Regions from separate parts of the Bowmanella yangjiangensis genome, predicted to be linked through region 4. Evidence: predicted binding sites of a transcription regulator. Region 4 holds the regulator's gene; each other region holds the start of a gene.
The links. Region 4 encodes sigma-54, which starts transcription at its own class of promoters, with help from an activator protein. Its sites were predicted from a motif close to GTTGGCACGNNNNTNGNNT; they were not measured.

Region 1: a site for sigma-54 is predicted at 1,754-1,772, ahead of KJY73_RS12570 (BON domain-containing protein). Genes of this name have one in related genera too.
Region 2: a site for sigma-54 is predicted at 1,860-1,878, ahead of glnA (glutamate--ammonia ligase). Genes of this name have one in related genera too.
Region 3: a site for sigma-54 is predicted at 1,563-1,581, ahead of KJY73_RS02695 (PEP-CTERM sorting domain-containing protein). Genes of this name have one in related genera too.

The regions. Positions count from the first base shown of each region.
Region 1 covers NZ_JAHDJU010000002.1:663,521-667,747, reverse strand. The annotation lists gene KJY73_RS12580 (hypothetical protein) at 1-383, opposite strand, end outside; gene KJY73_RS12575 (DUF883 domain-containing protein) at 393-719, opposite strand; gene KJY73_RS12570 (BON domain-containing protein) at 1,155-1,715, opposite strand; gene KJY73_RS12565 (TonB-dependent receptor plug domain-containing protein) at 2,036-4,227, shown strand, end outside.
Region 2 covers NZ_JAHDJU010000004.1:109,646-113,872, reverse strand. The annotation lists gene KJY73_RS20070 (DUF4124 domain-containing protein) at 1-265, opposite strand, end outside; gene glnA (glutamate--ammonia ligase) at 376-1,785, opposite strand; gene typA (translational GTPase TypA) at 2,232-4,067, shown strand.
Region 3 covers NZ_JAHDJU010000001.1:578,180-582,406, reverse strand. The annotation lists gene KJY73_RS02705 (LysR family transcriptional regulator) at 1-654, opposite strand, end outside; gene KJY73_RS02700 (hypothetical protein) at 697-1,269, opposite strand; gene KJY73_RS02695 (PEP-CTERM sorting domain-containing protein) at 1,622-2,215, shown strand; gene KJY73_RS02690 (Lrp/AsnC family transcriptional regulator) at 2,318-2,806, opposite strand; gene KJY73_RS02685 (serine hydrolase domain-containing protein) at 2,922-4,031, shown strand; gene KJY73_RS02680 (DUF2891 domain-containing protein) at 4,101-4,227, opposite strand, start outside.
Region 4 covers NZ_JAHDJU010000001.1:120,881-125,107, forward strand. The annotation lists gene ptsN (PTS IIA-like nitrogen regulatory protein PtsN) at 1-405, opposite strand, end outside; gene hpf (ribosome hibernation promoting factor) at 466-753, opposite strand; gene KJY73_RS00575 (RNA polymerase factor sigma-54) at 781-2,256, opposite strand; gene lptB (LPS export ABC transporter ATP-binding protein) at 2,345-3,070, opposite strand; gene lptA (lipopolysaccharide transport periplasmic protein LptA) at 3,075-3,593, opposite strand; gene lptC (LPS export ABC transporter periplasmic protein LptC) at 3,577-4,140, opposite strand; gene kdsC (3-deoxy-manno-octulosonate-8-phosphatase KdsC) at 4,137-4,227, opposite strand, start outside.

The sequences.
Region 1 (4,227 bases), on a different contig from region 4:
ATAGCGTGCGGATCCAAAGCCGTTTTGAGCAAACTTCTGGCCGATCTCAGCAGATACCAGGCCACCCCGGCATTGATGATCAGCACAGTGGACATCGCCAACGCCCAATGCACGCCCTGGCTAATGGCCCAGGTCGCCAGCATGCCACAGGAAGTTATCCACATCGCCACCAACAAGCTGCAAAACAGCATATACAGCACCGCCGCATAAAAAAGACTGCGGGTTGCCACTTCCACTCTGACCTTGAACAGTTGCACAGCCGCCAGCCACTGGCGCATAAGCAACGTCATTAACGCCAGAAAGCTGCTAAACAAGGCCGCAAATGCTGCGGCCTCGTCGCTATGCCCATGAGTTTTGTCAGCTAACGCTTTTACCCTTGACATAAGCGCTCCTTAACGACCTTTACGCAACAGCGCAGTAATCACTACGCCCAGACCGAAGGCGACACCAGCAGTCATCACTGGGTGCTCAGAGGCATATTTTCTGGCCCCGGATTTCGCCCAGTTTCTCTCCAGCTTCTGCTTGTTAGTTTTCAGATAGCGGGACGAGGCCGCCATGCTGTTGCGCAGGCCCTGCTCGGTAGCCGAGGCTTTTTGCGACATAGCATCAATAGAATGATGCAGACTGTCTGCCAGCTGCTCACTGAGCAGCGGCTCGGCTTGGCCGTTACCTTTTGCCGCCTTACTTTTAGGGTCGATATTTTGGTTTTGTGCTTTCATAGCTCCTCCAAAGATCTAAGTCAGAATTTCCTTCACAGCCAAGGACCATTCCTTGTGCGGCTGTCATAGTTGCTGTTGCAAATCGCACACCACTTCCCATGAATATATTTTTTATATATTTTTCATAAGGTTATAAAAATTCCGCATGACATTCCGGGGCCTTTACCGCTGTCCACCATGAGATATTTGCAGGCCACATTGAAAAAGCTACAGACTGTCGTCAAACATAGACAGGCTTGGAGGTCAGGCGCGAGGCGAATCTGGGTTTTGAGTGAAAAACACCCTATGCAGAGAAAAAAAACAGGGGAGTAAAAAAGAATTGAAGATCGCCACTTACGGTCCTTGCCGTCGGGCATGTCAAAGCAATGGGTAAATAAGGCAGCCCCGGTCAAACGGGTTGACCGGGGCCGGCAGCGAGAACAAAAGATCTGAGGCTTAAGATTGGCCTGTCACAATCAGTTGGTCATTCACTTCACGCACATCATCGGTGTTTTTGGCGATGCTGACAGCCAATTGCTTTTCAGCGTCAGTTTCCACATCTCCTGTAAGTGTGACCACACCATTCTCCACATCTACATCGATACTGGTGCCAGAAATGTCGGTATCGAACAGGAAGCGTGACTTTACTACCGTGGCGATCTTAGCATCGACAAAGCCAGAGGTTTCGGCATCGCTGTGCTCTTTAGCACCAGCCTCTTTGTGCACCGTCAGCTTATTGCTTACGTCCTTCACACCATCAATGCCGCGCACCAGCTCTTCCGCCAACTTCTTGTCGACATCGCTTTCTACTTTACCGGTCAGGGTAACCTTGCCGTTTTCAACATCGGTATTGATGTCGAAAGAGTTCAGGTTGCCGTTGAACAGCAAAGTCGCTTCGGCTTTACCATCAATCCAGGCATCATGAGATTCACGCTCCCAGCTATTGTCTGCAGCATACGCACCAGTACTCATCACCAGGGCAGAACCAACTACTAAAGATAAAATATTACGTTTCATTTTGGGTTTCCTTTTCCTAATTAACCTCGATATCACTAATGCCAATCCCGTGCCAAACGTAACCAATTGATTTTATTGCAATATCTATATTTCGAATTTTTAGGTGATGAATTTTTTACAAACTACTGTGTCGTTTCTTCCGAGTAAGGCGATCTTCGCCCAGTCAAATATTCCCCTACTACAACCCATACCTTCTATGGCGCTGTAAACAATCTGTCATGCTGTTGTCGCACCATAGCGCCTTGCCTTTTTAAGGTCAGTGCTGACTGGCCGCAACCGCTGGGCCTTTGATTATTGTGTTGAGTCGGCGATGGCAGCTTATGCTGTGCATACTGTGTTTGGTTACCCGAAGCCTGTTTGCGGCCCCGGCTGATGCGGCCGAGTCCTCAGCCATAAAGTTAGATATCGCCGCCGGTTCTCTTGAGCAAGCTCTCACGCAAATATCCGAACTCTTCCATGCCAATATCCTCTACCCGGCCGGGCTGCTTTCACAGCTGCAAAGCCCCGCAATTAGCGGGCAATACAACTTCCAACAGATACTGACGCTGCTGCTGGCCGAACAGCCGGTGCAGGTAGCATGGCTAAATGCACAGAGCCTGATCATTAGCGCCGCAAAGCCTGGCAATCAACCCCAAACTGATATCAGCCCGGAGCAAAGTAGTCAGGCCATGGATGAAGTGATAGTCACCGGCACCCGGGTGGCCGCCCGTACCCGTTACGACTCCATGTCGGCTATCGATATTCTAACCACCCCGGATGGCACCGGCGCCGAAGACTTGCTCAATACCTTGGCATTCTATCTGCCCAGCTTTACCGCCTTTCGTCTGCCACTCAATGACGGCCGGATCTTTAACCGCTCTTTTGGCTTACGTGGCCTCAATTCAGACCACACCCTGATCCTGGTCAACGGCAAACGCCGTCACCGCTCGGCCTTTGTGGAAACCGAAGACGGCCATCCTATTGATCTTTCGAAGATCCCCAGCCATGCAATAAAACGTATCGAAGTGATGCGTGACGGCGCCTCGGCCCAGTATGGCTCTGACGCCCTGGCCGGGGTAATCAATGTGATCCTGGAAGACGGCGAGCAAAGCGCCGGCTTTATGCAATACGGCCAGTATTTTCAGGGCGACGGCGTCACCTGGCGTGGTGGTATGCGTTTAGGCTGGCAGGACGACGAGGATTTTTCCATGCTGAGTCTGTCTGGCTATCGCAATACGCCCACCTCCAGAGGCACGCAGCCGCAGGATGCCGTGCTATTTGCCCAGCAGCACCCTGAACTGCAGGTACCCAACCCGGTACAGCGCTGGGGGCTGCCTGAGCAAGAGGGGCTGCAACTGGCGTTCAATACCCAGCAGCAGATCAGCGAACAGTTCAGTGCCTTTGCCTTTGGCACCCTGGCGCAAACTTATGGTGTGTCGGATTTTAACTGGCGTAACCCGGATACCAACCTGGTGTATCAGCCCAGCAGCCTGTATCCGGACTTCAGCCTGCTGGATATCTACCCTGTGGGCTTTACCCCCAGATTTGGCCAGCGTGAGTCGGATATTGCCTTGCATGCCGGTATCAATTCTTTATCCGGCGCGACCCCACAGGCAGAGCTAAGCCTGGGTTTTGGCCAAAACCGCATCCGCTACTTTTTAAATAACAGCATCAATGCCTCGTTAGGCCCACACAGCCCCACGGCTTTTCACCCCGGCGAGTTAACCCAGCAGGAAGTGACTCTGGACGCCAGTCTGAACCAGCAAACCCGCTGGTCGGCAAAGCAGCTACCCATCAACCTGGCCACTGGCCTGCAATTTCGCAGCGAGCGTTATCGGGTACAGGCCGGCGATCCAGCCTCTTTTGCGGTGGGCCCTGCGGCTATTGAAGGTCTGCCCTCGGGTGCCAATGGCTTTCCCGGTTATTCACCGCTACAGGCCGGTAGTTTCACCCAGCAAGGGTTGTCGGCCTATGCCGATATGGATATCACCTTAAGCGAGTCGCTGCGCCTTAACCTTGCCGCCCGCTATGAAAGCTATTCGCTGTTTTCGTCCATGCTGCGCGGCAAACTGGCCCTGTGGTACGAACTTGCTCCTGGCATCATGCTGCGCACCACCTTGTCTAACGGCTTTCGCGCCCCCACCGCCGGGCAGGTTTTTAGTGAACGTACCTCGCAATCCTTAAACAGCAGCTTTGATGCCATCACCACCAGTGGCCGCTTTTCGCCAAATGGTGCGGTGGCCGAGGTGTTGTCCGAGCGCCCCGAGGTGAATATTCGCCCCTTGCAGGCCGAGAAGTCGGTCAATATCAGTGCCGGTATGGGCTTCAGTTTACCCGGCCAGTTTGATCTGACCCTGGATTTGTACCGCATTGACCTGAGCAACAGATTTGGCCTGTCTCCCACTTACAGTCTGACCCGCAACGAGCAACAGCGCCTGGCAGCGCTAAGCCCCCATCACAACTATCAGGTGGCCAATGTACGCTTCTTTCAAAACATCTTTGATACCCGTACCAGCGGCCTGGATCTGGTGCT
Region 2 (4,227 bases), on a different contig from region 4:
CCTGATTGTTACGAATGGTCTCCTCATGAGCGGGGGATAGGATACTGATGTTGTAATTTACATCCGGTTTAGATGGGGCAGTGGGTTTGGTGACCTGTTTCGGCGCAAGGGACTGTGAAGTGTTGGCATTTGGCAGTGCAACGGGTACCGCACCCGCAACAGGTCGGTCGGTATACACAACGGTACCGTCAGCTTGCACCACTTTATACAAAGTGGCACTTTGTGCCGACAGGGCAAATATGGTGAATAGCCAGCTTAGTCTCATTAGATCCCCAAAATAGTTGCCATTCATCTAGAGCATACTTCTCCAGTTTAGCCCGAGCAGCGGCAACAAAAAAGCCCGCACAAAGGCGGGCTTGTTATGGTAAGTAAGACTTACACGCTGTAGTACATATCGAACTCTACCGGGTGCGTGGTCATGGCCAGCTTTTCCACTTCCAGGCGCTTGATAGCGATATAAGCATCGATCATGTCGTCAGACATTACGCCGCCTTCTTTCAGGAAGTCACGGTCAGCGTCCAGCGCATCCAAGGCCATCTCCAGGCTGTGAGCGACGGTTGGGATGTCTTTCGCTTCTTCTGGCGGCAGATCGTACAAGTCTTTGTCCATGGCGTCGCCAGGGTGGATCTTGTTCTTGATACCGTCCAAGCCGGCCATCAGCATAGCCGCAAAGGACAGGTAAGGGTTCGCAGCCGGGTCAGGGAAACGCACTTCGATACGACGACCTTTCACGCTTGGTACGTGAGGGATACGGATAGACGCACTGCGGTTACGTGCAGAGTAAGCCAGCATAACAGGCGCTTCATATCCTGGTACCAAACGCTTGTAAGAGTTGGTAGTTGGGTTAGTGAACGCATTCAGTGCGCGGGCGTGCTTGATGATACCGCCAATGTAGAACAGCGCTTCTTCAGACAGACCTGCGTACTTGTCGCCGGCGAAGATGTTCTTGCCATCTTTAGCAATTGACTGGTGTACGTGCATACCAGAACCATTGTCACCTACCAGTGGCTTAGGCATAAAGGTAGCGGTTTTGCCGTAAGCGTCAGCAACGTTGTGTACTACGTACTTGTAGATTTGCACTTCGTCAGCTTTCAACACCATGGTATTGAAACGACAGGCGATTTCGTTCTGACCAGCGGTTGCCACTTCATGGTGGTGCGCTTCGATAGACAGACCCATTTCTTCCATGACCAAACACATGGCTGCACGGATATCATGTGCAGAGTCGACAGGAGGAACAGGGAAATAACCGCCTTTCACGCCAGGACGGTGACCTTTGTTACCGCCTTCAAACTCAACACCTGAGTTCCACTTGGCTTCCATAGAGTCGATTTCATAGAAAGAACCGGCCATGTCAGTGTGGAAACGGATATCGTCAAACATGAAGAACTCTGGCTCAGGACCCATCAGAACGGTGTCACCGATGCCAGTAGATTTCAGGTATTCTTCCGCACGACGGGCAATAGAGCGTGGGTCACGATCATAGCCTTGCATGGTAGCTGGCTCATAAATGTCGCAGCGGATGTTGATTTGTGTTTCTTCAGCGAAAGGATCTAATACTGCGCTGGCAGCATCCGGCATCAACACCATGTCGGAGTCATTAATGCCTTTCCAACCGGCAATAGATGAGCCGTCGAACATCTTACCTTCTTCGAAGAACTCCTCGTCCACCAGGGCAGCAGGAATAGTAACGTGCTGCTCTTTTCCTTTGGTATCGGTAAAACGCAGGTCAACAAACTTGGCTTCACTTTCTTTGATCAGGTCCAGTGCCTTTTCTACTGACATTATGTCCTCCAGGTTGATATTCAAAACGCAGATTCAGTAGTCTGCGGATAAGTCGAACTTTGTTGATGCAACAAAAGCCAGTTTCATGCCAAGTTGCAGCCCTCAGTAGTTATGCAGCCTTTGAGGCATATTGCCATGAAATCGAGCCAACTTAGCGCATCAAAAGCACCAACTTGGTGCATTGACGCACCAAATGTGCGCAGAGCACTCCAGCAAGATGCACCTAAAAGTAGCTCAAATCCAGTTGGCTAGCGAAAAATCTCAATGTGTCATCGCAAAATCCTTGAGAAAACTGTACAATCCGCCGCCTGAAAAAAGGCATTGGGTGAAAAAACCGGCAAAACCGGCTTAAAAACCCAGCTAGTGTCGTCTGGATGAAATAAACTCAGAGGACACTGCCCGTATAGGATGACCACATCCGCTCCACGCCACCAAGAGAGAATCAGATGAGTTCACAACAAACCTCACTGGATAAATTGAGGAACATTGCCATTATTGCCCACGTTGACCACGGGAAAACCACCCTGGTTGACAAACTTTTGCAACAATCCGGTACGCTGGACAACCGCAAGGGCACTGACGAACGCGTCATGGATTCCAACGCCCTGGAAAAAGAGCGTGGCATCACTATTCTGGCGAAAAACACTGCCATTAATTGGAAAGACTACCGTATCAACATCCTGGACACCCCTGGACACGCCGACTTTGGTGGTGAAGTTGAGCGAGTTCTGTCTATGGCCGATTCAGTTTTATTGCTGGTTGACGCCGTTGACGGCCCCATGCCGCAAACGCGCTTTGTAACCCAAAAGGCTTTCGCCCACGGACTAAACCCGATTCTGGTTATCAACAAGATTGACCGTCCTGGTGCGCGCCCTGACTGGGTTATGGATCAGGTTTTTGACCTGTTTGATAACCTGGGTGCGACCGACGAGCAGCTGGATTTCCCTGTTGTGTATGCGTCTGCCTTACAAGGCTGGGCAAGCTTGGATGAGAACGAGCAAGCTACAGACATGGAAGCACTGTATCAGGCCATCGTTGACAAAGTATCTCCGCCCAAAGCCGACCCAGAAGGCGCTTTGCAGATGCAGATTTCCCAGTTGGATTACTCCAGCTACCTGGGCATTATCGGTATTGGCCGTATCAAGCGCGGTCAGGTTAAAGTTAACCAGCAAGTCACTGTAGTGGGTGCTGATGGTAAGAAGCGTAACGGCAAAGTTGGCCAGGTATTCGGTTATCTGGGTCTGGACCGTTATGAAACTGAGACCGCCAGTGCCGGTGACATTGTCGCTATCAGTGGCTTAGGTGAGCTTAAGATCTCTGACACTATCTGTGCCGCCGATACGGTTGAAGCCCTGCCACCTCTGACGGTAGATGAGCCAACGGTAACCATGACCTTCCAGGTCAACACCTCACCGTTTGCCGGTCAGGACGGTAAATTTGTTACCTCACGCCAGATTCTGGAAAGACTGCAAACCGAGCTGAAGCACAACGTTGCCCTGCGTGTGGAAGAAACCGCTGACCCGGACAAGTTCCGTGTATCTGGTCGTGGCGAACTGCACTTGGGCGTTTTGATCGAGAACATGCGTCGTGAAGGCTATGAGCTGGCCGTATCTCGCCCCGAAGTTATTCTGCGTAAGGAAGGCGAGCAGCTACTTGAGCCCTACGAGACGCTGACTGTAGATATCGAGGAAGAAAACCAGGGTTCCATTATGGAGCAACTGGGTTTGCGCAAAGCTGAAATGCGCGACATGAACCCCGATGGTAAAGGCCGTGTACGTATCGACTTCGTGGTACCCAGCCGCGGTTTGATCGGCTTCCAGACCGACTTTATGACCCTGACCTCAGGTACTGGTCTGATGTATCACACCTTCCTGGAATATGGCCCGCATGCCGGTGGTCGTATCGGTCAGCGTAACAACGGTGTACTGATCTCCAACGGTAAAGGTAAGGCCCTGGCCTATGCCCTGTTTAACCTGCAGGAACGTGGTCGTTTGTTTATCGGTCATGGTGTGGAAGTGTACGAAGGCCAGATCATCGGTATTCACAGCCGCGATAACGACCTGACAGTTAACTGTCTGAAAGGTAAGCAGCTGACCAACATCCGTGCCGCTGGTACCGATGAAGCGCTGACCCTGACGCCACCAGTACGCATGACGCTGGAAAGGGCACTGGAATTTATCGACGACGACGAGCTGGTTGAAGTAACCCCCAACCATATCCGTCTGCGTAAGAAACTGCTGACGGAAAATGACCGTAAGCGTGCTTCCAGAAGCGCCGACTAATCAGAAAAACCCGCCTAGTGCGGGTTTTTTATATCCAGGGATGGATGGTATGCCGACGTTATAGGGAATATTCGTCGGCGATGTTCAAGGATGAACGGGCTGAAAACTATAAGCTAAAGCTGTTCCATAGCGTTCCTGACGCTATGGTGCTCCTCGACTT
Region 3 (4,227 bases), 460 kb from region 4:
ATGCATACCGGCATAGTGACGCAATAGCAGATCATCCAGTTTCATGGCTATGCTTGCATCGGGATAAGGGGACGAGGCTAACCAAGGCGGCCGCTCATCCCCCACATCAGTGATCCATTGGTAATCGCTGTCGGCCTTGGAATTTAAGTAGTCCTGGCTGGCGTAGTAACTGATATAGACAGGAAACAGCCGATGGCCGACCAGATGTTCATTGGGGGCATTGGCTACCCTAAGCACAACATCTGCTTCACAACGTTGCAAATCGGCCAGGCTGTACGACGTTCTTATATTAAATTGGATATGTGGGTGGCGTTGCTGAAATCCATGCAACTCATCCAACAACAAAAACTGGGCGATCGCCGGTGGCAGCGAGAGGGTTAGACTGCCGCTTAAATCACAAGCAAGATGGCTGCGTTTATCGGCTAATGTACACGCCTCAATGGTTCGGGCCGATTCATACAATGATTGGCCAAAGCTGGTTAACACATAACCTTGCGGCGTGGCATCAAACACCCTTATCCCATGTCGTTGATTCAATATTGCCAGACGACGGGCCACTGTGGAATGATTCATGCCCAGCGTTTTTGCTGCATTACGCAGGGTTTTACCCCGTTGCAGGGCTAAAATAACGCGATAATCATCCCAATTTTCCATCTACCAACCTTTTGCTCACCGGGTGGGACCCCGGCCAGCACATCACTGCGGATCTCTCTCCCTGGCAGCTATATAGCCAGAAAACCCCTTGCGAGGCAAAAATTGGTTATCAATTTGGTTATAGGCGAGGACCTTGTCGGCATCATGCACGGAAAAAGCCGAGATACGCCAGCCTTGCTCGGTTTTAAATAAGTAGTAGGTTGCGCCGACACGATTATACACCTCGCCTTTTTCGGTATAGCGCACTGCTACATTGCTGGCCAGTGCCAGGGTGTCGCCCAATAGACTGACATGCACTTTCTCCCAACGCACACTGGCTACACCTTTTTCCTTTAATGCACTCAGAAAACGCTCAACCTGCTTGTTCAACACCTCGGTTTCAAGAACTGATGGCCCTCTGCTGGCTGAAATCAGCATCACCTGATCAGCATACAATATGGGCTCCGCACTTAACTGCTGATTAACCAGATAGTGATTGTATTTTTGCATGTAATTGGCAAAAAGTGTCTGAATCGCAGCAACGTCCTCAGACTCTGTTGCAGAATTAGCCAGACACCAAGGGGCAAGCAGCATAGCAACCAAAACACTAAGTAACTGTAAGACACATCTATTCATGCATGTATTCCAGAAAAGTGGAGTTAACCTAACGCCATGCTAACAATGCCATTCCCAACTGTCGTGGATTGAATCGCTTAAGGGCTGTTGCATTTATGCAACATCTCAAGGTAGACAATGAAAATAGTGCGCAAGCCAATCCCAAAGAAAAGTTAACTCGAACTTCACAAGTATAATAAGCACCAGTCAGGCTCAGGCCTAGGTGAAAAGGAGGATGTCAGTTTTTTTTACACAAACAAAAAAAGACAACCTAAAAATCTTTATAACTTATTGTATTTCTTTAAATTAACCACCTTGGCTCATACATTGCTTAGTCCGCCGCGCATATGATTAACCGTTTAAGGAAGTAACGATGAAGAAAATCATGTTTTTGCTCTCTCTACTAACGCTTACCAGCCAGGCAAATGCGGCTCTACTGACTTTTGATGATATAGCCGGCGGTAGCGAACAAAATAATGTCGGCATTATGCCGGTATATAATGGTTTCGTATTCTCCTCGACCTTACAGTGGATTGATGTTGAGAGTTCTAACTGGAACCATGGCGCCTACAGCGATGATTTCGCGCTCCTAAATAACTTTCATGGTATCGGCATTATCACTGAAGAAAACGGTGCTTATTTCACCTTTGATGGTTTATGGGCCAAGAAATGGGCTACAGGTAAGGATTCTGGTGGTGCTGACTCACTGTTTGGCACATTACAGGGGTACAAAGACGGTGTTCTGGCCTGGTCAATCAACACAGGTTTAAACGGCAGCTATAAATATTTTGGCGCGCAAAGCGGCCTGATTGATGAATTGCGCTTGGGTTTTGGCAACAATTTCCTAGTCGATAACCTGGCGTTAAATCACAACACATCAACCCCTGTACCAGAGCCAGCACCTTTGGCGTTACTGGCTTTGGGTTTGGCCGGTATTGGCTTAATGCGCAGAAGAAAGTCAGCCTAACCAAGGCTAACCCTATGTTTATTAAAGCCCGGATCTAGCCCGGGCTTTTTTGTCATATCCAGCATAATCATTGCCCACGCCGTCTGGTTATATGAGACGGAATTAAAGGGCCAACTGGGTACTGAATTTACGGCAGGACCACACCACTCTAGAGTCATAACGGCGAATTTTAGGATTTTGCATAAACACCTCCTGACTCCAGCTTTCATACCAGCTCAATGAAGGGCCATGCACAATCAATATATAATCCTCACTACCGGCCACATGATAGCTTTGCATCACTTCGGGTAACGCAGCCATTTGTTGGTTGAATGCCTGATAAGTCTGTACGGTTTCATCGGCAAAAGACAAGGAAAGGATAATAGTCACGCCGGTGTGTACAGGATTAACAATGGCCACATCCTGACTGATCACCCCTTGCTTTCGTAGCAATTGCAAGCGGCGACGCACCGCTGAGGTAGACAGCCCCACTTGCTCACCAATAGCGGCATGCGCAATCAGGTTGTTAGCTTGCACGATACGCAGTATTGCCTTGTCTAACTCGTCCAGCGTAATCGCACGTTGCTGCACTTCAGTTGCCAATTTGGTCACAAACACCTCAAACAATGACGAATTTGGTACTTTTTCTAAGCGTATTTAAGCAAAACTTCAAGATCCTTGGTGCTACCATTTTTCCACCAAGATATTTATCAACCACCGGAACTCCATGCTTAGGTCTTTAAAACCACTGAACATAGCCTTGTTGGCGTTAAGTTTTCCCCTCGCCGCCAGCCAGGGCCTGAATGAGAAACTCGACGGCATATTGTTGCAGACTGAGGAGATCTCGCCTGGTGCCATTCTCTATGTAACAGCACCACACTTTTCCTACCAGAAGGCAACAGGGCTGGCAAACACCAAAACCAAGCTGGCTATGCAGGCTGACTTCACCTTAAGAACCGGCAGTATCACTAAAACCTACCTTGCGGCGCTGACACTGCTTGCCGTCAAACAGCAGGGACTGGAACTTGACCAGCCAGCCACCCGTTACCTGCCCGACTGGGCTAAGGAAAAACTACCGGCCGCCCATCACCCCAGCGTAAGGCAGTTGTTAAACCATACTTCCGGCCTGCCAGATTACTATTCGCTGTGGTTCTACTTATTTGACTGGGATAAGCAAGCCGAGATAACCCCCAGACTGGTGCTGGACAGTATTGCAGGTGAAGATGCCGAACAGGCACCAGGGCAGGCATACAGCTATTCCAATACCAATTATCAGGTACTGGCATTGGTACTGGAAACGGTCTGGCATCAACCTGTGAGCCAGATACTTCATGAGCAGTTATTCGTGCCATATACCTTGCAACATACCTATTACAGCGCCCGTTTCCCACCAGGGGATGTTATCCATGGTTATGGCGCCCCCATCACCCCCTGGGGCTCGGCGCTATTTCCCTGGGTGGATACCTATGAATGGCGTGAAAATTCCGGCCCGGATGGCGGTATGCTGGCCACCGCGGCAGACCTGGATAAATGGTTGCGCCTATTATTCAGCCCGGCAGGGGCGCTTGATGAGGTGGGAAAACAGATGCAAACAGACGCCATTGAAGTGTCGGCACGTATGTCTCAGGGCTATGGGTTAGAAATTTTTACGTCCAGAACAGGCGTAAAAGTACTAGGCCACACCGGTGCAGCAGATGGTTATTTAAGTGCCGCGTTTTATATACCAGCAACCGACACCAGTCTGGTCTTGCATATGAATTATTCGGACACTGATGGCTTTAAAACTGTCCTTTCAGCGCTACTCAAAACCCTGACCGACCTGAACCAGCAAGATTAACTGGCTTTAGGTCAAAAAGGCCACATGCACCGCAATTATGTCGGTGCAACGCAGCCTGAAAGCTAGTTGTCAGTTTAGTTGCCCGGCCTGCTGCAGCGCATAAACCGCAAAACTGCCCAGCCAATGGGTGCCTTCGTAATTGCCATCAACAATGGCCGGTAACGAATGGCGCACGTGGGCATCGGCAGTCGGGCGC
Region 4 (4,227 bases):
GTGACGCAGTTTTTTTACCGTTTCCTTGTCATTCAATTTGGCGGCAATGGTGGCCAGGGTTTGTAAATGCCCTTGTGCCTGGTCCTCGGGGACCAATATAGCGAAAAATATGTCGACCGGTTGGTTGTCTATCGCTTCAAATGCGACCCCTGGCTGACTGGTAACCAATATTGCGGTTACATTACTCAGGCCGGCTAAGCGTCCGTGAGGAATGGCAATACCACAACCAATGCCTGTACTACCCATCTTTTCCCGGTTAAGTAAGCTAGTCAGAATGGCATCCTGGCCTATATCCGGAAGGTGTTGGGCGGCAATATCACTAATGGATTCCAGAATGCGTTTTTTGCTGGAGCCTTGTACTGCACATACAGTGCGGTCTGGGGTGAGGATGTCTTTGATTTCCATTTTGCGTTTTTTGTCTGTGTGGCCATAAACAGGCTAAGCCTGTTTATGGCATCAGTGGGCCTAATGGCGTTTCATCTTTTCCTTATGCTTGAGCACCTGGCGATCAAGCTTATCGATAAGACTATCAATGGCAGCATACATATCAGTATGTTCGGAAATAGCAAAGACTTCGGTACCGTTCAAATGTAATGTAGCCTCCGCTTTCTGGTTCAGCTTTTCGACATTCAGAATGACATGAACATTATTAATGTGATCGAAGTGTCTCTCCAACTTAGTAAATTTACTATCAACGTAGTCGCGAAGAGAATCGGTGATTTCAACGTGATGACCAGTAAGGTTGATTTGCATAGTGCCTCTTCCTTTTGTTGGCGAGTCTTACAGCAGACTCTTGCGTTGGTTAGATGGGGGAATCGATAGTGATTCCCGGTACTTGGCGATTGTTCGCCGGGCAACCATAATGCCTTGGTCGGCTAACAACTGCGCAATTTTGCTATCACTAAGTGGCTTGGCAGGTTTTTCTGCCGCCACCAGTTTCTTAATCAGAGCTCGAATAGCGGTAGATGAACATTCCCCGCCGCTTTCGGTTGCTACGTGGCTGGAGAAGAAATACTTCAGCTCATAAATGCCGCGTGGCGTATGCATATATTTCTGTGTGGTTACCCTGGAAATGGTGGACTCATGCATATCTACCATTTCTGCCACATCGTTCAATACCATAGGCTTCATGGCTTCTGGGCCGTATTCAAAGAAGCCCTGTTGCTGCTGAACAATACAGTTAGCGACCTTCAGTAAGGTGTCATTGCGGCTTTCCAGACTTTTGATAAACCATTTCGCTTCTTGCATGTGCGAGCGAATAAACTGGCTGTCGCTGGAATTGCGCGCATTGCGGCTCATGGCGGCATACTGCTGGTTAATACTCAGCTTAGGTAAGCTGTCAGGGTTCAGCTCTACTATCCAGCGCCCATTTTTCTTGGCAACAGATACGTCCGGTATAACGTATTCCGGTTCGCTGGTGACAATGGCGCTACCAGGGCGTGGATTGAGCGTTTGCAGTAACCGCAGTGCTTCGCGTAATTCTTCTTCTTTAAGACGCGCTTTGCGCATCAGAGTTCGGTAATCTTTGGCAGCCAGCAGATCGCTATATTCATTAATCAATGCTTTGGCTTCTTCCAGCCAAGGCGTGTCCGGTGCAAATTGACGCAACTGCACCAGCAGACATTCCTGCACTGAACGGGAGCCTACCCCAACCGGATCAAACATTTGAATGCGCTTCAGTACACACTCAATTTCATCCAGTTCTACCTCTTCGTTTTCAATATCCAGGCTTTGCAGGATATCTTCGGTACTGACTGTCAGGTATCCAGACTCATCAATACTATCGATAATGGCAATGGCAATGGCAGCATCGGTTTCACTGAAAGGGGTCAGACGCATCTGCCAAAGCAGGTGATCCTGAATATTGTCAGAGGTTTCCCCCTGGTAAATGGCATCATCATCACTGGCTGTAGAAGACGAAGCGGGGGCCGAAGAGGCGCTGTAGTATTCATCCCAAGTGGTATCTACGGGTAACTCATCGGGCAGTTCCTGCTTTTCCAATGCGTCGCCGGCTTCCAGGCTCTCGCTGTGCTCGCCATTAGAAAGAGATTCATTGTCGGGACTATTTAAATCCTGCACGTCTCCGGCAGAGAAGTCCTGTCCGTCATCCGCTTCCAACAATGGGTTGGAGTCCAGGGCTTCCTGGATTTCCTGCTGTAGATCCAGCGTGGACAACTGAAGCAGGCGGATGGCCTGTTGCAGTTGCGGCGTCATAGTGAGCTGCTGGCTGAATTTTAGTTGTAATGCGGGCTTCATCTACTTCTTATTATGTTCCAATGGCCTTTCAAGATATTGATATGGGCGTTTTAGCAAAGGTCAAGGTACCCTGCGGCATACGCCTTAACTATAGCCTGAATTGTTCTCCGAGGTATACATCTCTCACCTGCTTGTCATTCAACACCTGTTCGGCGCTGCCTTCGGCGATTAATTCACCATGGCTGACAATATAGGCTTTCTCACACACATCCAGGGTTTCACGAACATTGTGGTCGGTGATCAGAACGCCGATTCCTCTGTCTTTGAGATGATGGATAATCTTTTTAATATCGCTGACAGAGATAGGGTCGACACCGGCAAAAGGTTCATCTAACAAAATAAAGCGAGGATTGGCAGACAAGGCTCTGGCAATTTCAACCCTGCGCCTTTCACCGCCGGATAAGCTCATGCCGGTGCTATGCCGGATATGGTTAATATTGAACTCATCCAACAGAGCGTCGGCTTCTTGCTCGCGTTGTTCCTGATTCAGCTCTTTACGTGTTTCCAAAATAGCCATCAGGTTTTGATATACCGTCAACTTGCGAAAAATGGATGATTCCTGTGGCAAATAACCTATGCCACGACGAGCTCGAACGTGCATAGGTTCGTGGCTGAGTTCTTCGTCGTCGATAAAAATTTGGCCTTTATCCATGGGCACCAAGCCAACAATCATATAGAAAGAGGTTGTCTTACCCGCACCATTGGGTCCCAGCAGACCAACTATCTGTCCGGCGCTGACTTGCAAACTGACATCACGCACCACCTGGCGGTTTTTGTAGCTTTTGGCCAGATGTGAGGCCTTCAAGGTGGGCATGCTGTTACTTCTCCTGCACGGGTTTTTTCTTCGGTTCAGGCTGGAATATTGTCTCTACGCGACCATCTCCGTCATCTGAACCTTGGGCAACCAACTGCTCTTTCTCCATGTTGAATTCGATTTTATCACCGCTGACACTGCTACTGTTTTGATGTAGCTCAGCATTTCCGCTAAGCGTCAGTGTGCGTTTTTCTACATGGTATTCGATATGGTTTGCCAACGCTCGAATGCGACTACCATCTGCCATGGTTTGCTGATATTCGGCAGGATTACCGCGGGCGATAAAAATTTCCCGGCCTTTACCCTGCTCGGCATTTACTTCCACTTCACCCGCTTCAATGCTGAGTGAACCCTGAGTGATTTTTACATCTTCCCGAAAGATGGAGATTTTGTTGATGCCATCTCCGGACTGGAATTTAGAGGCCACTCGGATGGGTTCATTGAAGTCCTGATTGATGGCATTGGCAGCGGCGCTGATTAGCAAGGCGGTCAGCAGCAGGTTCAGTTTAGTTGTCTTTGCCATAGATGGTCTCTACGTGATCCAGTAATTCAAATTGTTTGTTATTCATATCAGCACTAAAACCATTGCCGCGAATGGTGTAATTGACGCCTGAAATAGTCACGGGCTGGTCTGAATGCATGATCTTGTTGTTGAGATCGATTTCAATAAAGCTGGTATTGATGGTTTGTAAAATGCCGTCTTCACTGAGACTGCGGATCTCAACATTGGTTTCCAATTGGATGCGGTTGTCTTCATATAAGGTGCCTTCCTGGGCGGTAATTTCCCAAGGGGGCTCATCAGCCTTAACAAACACGCTGTATTGAGGCTGTTGAAACAAGGTAAAACCCAGGGCTTCATAATGTTCCATGACGGTAGCATGGATGCTGTGGGTGAGAACCCCTTCCTCGTTATACAGGTTGGTTTGCATATTGCGCGCCTGATAATTCGGCTGCCATACATCTTCCCTGGGTTGGTTTGTCTGGGGTTGTTCGCTGTCCTGCCACCAGTTGTAGTTGGTGGCCACAATCAGCAAGAACAGCAGAAGTATACTTAAGGTTAAGCGGTTCATATGCTGCTGCCGTGACTGATGGTCAGTTTATCCTGGGCCTGCAGGAGCAGGTCACAAACCTCGCGCACTGCCCCAAAGCCACCTGAA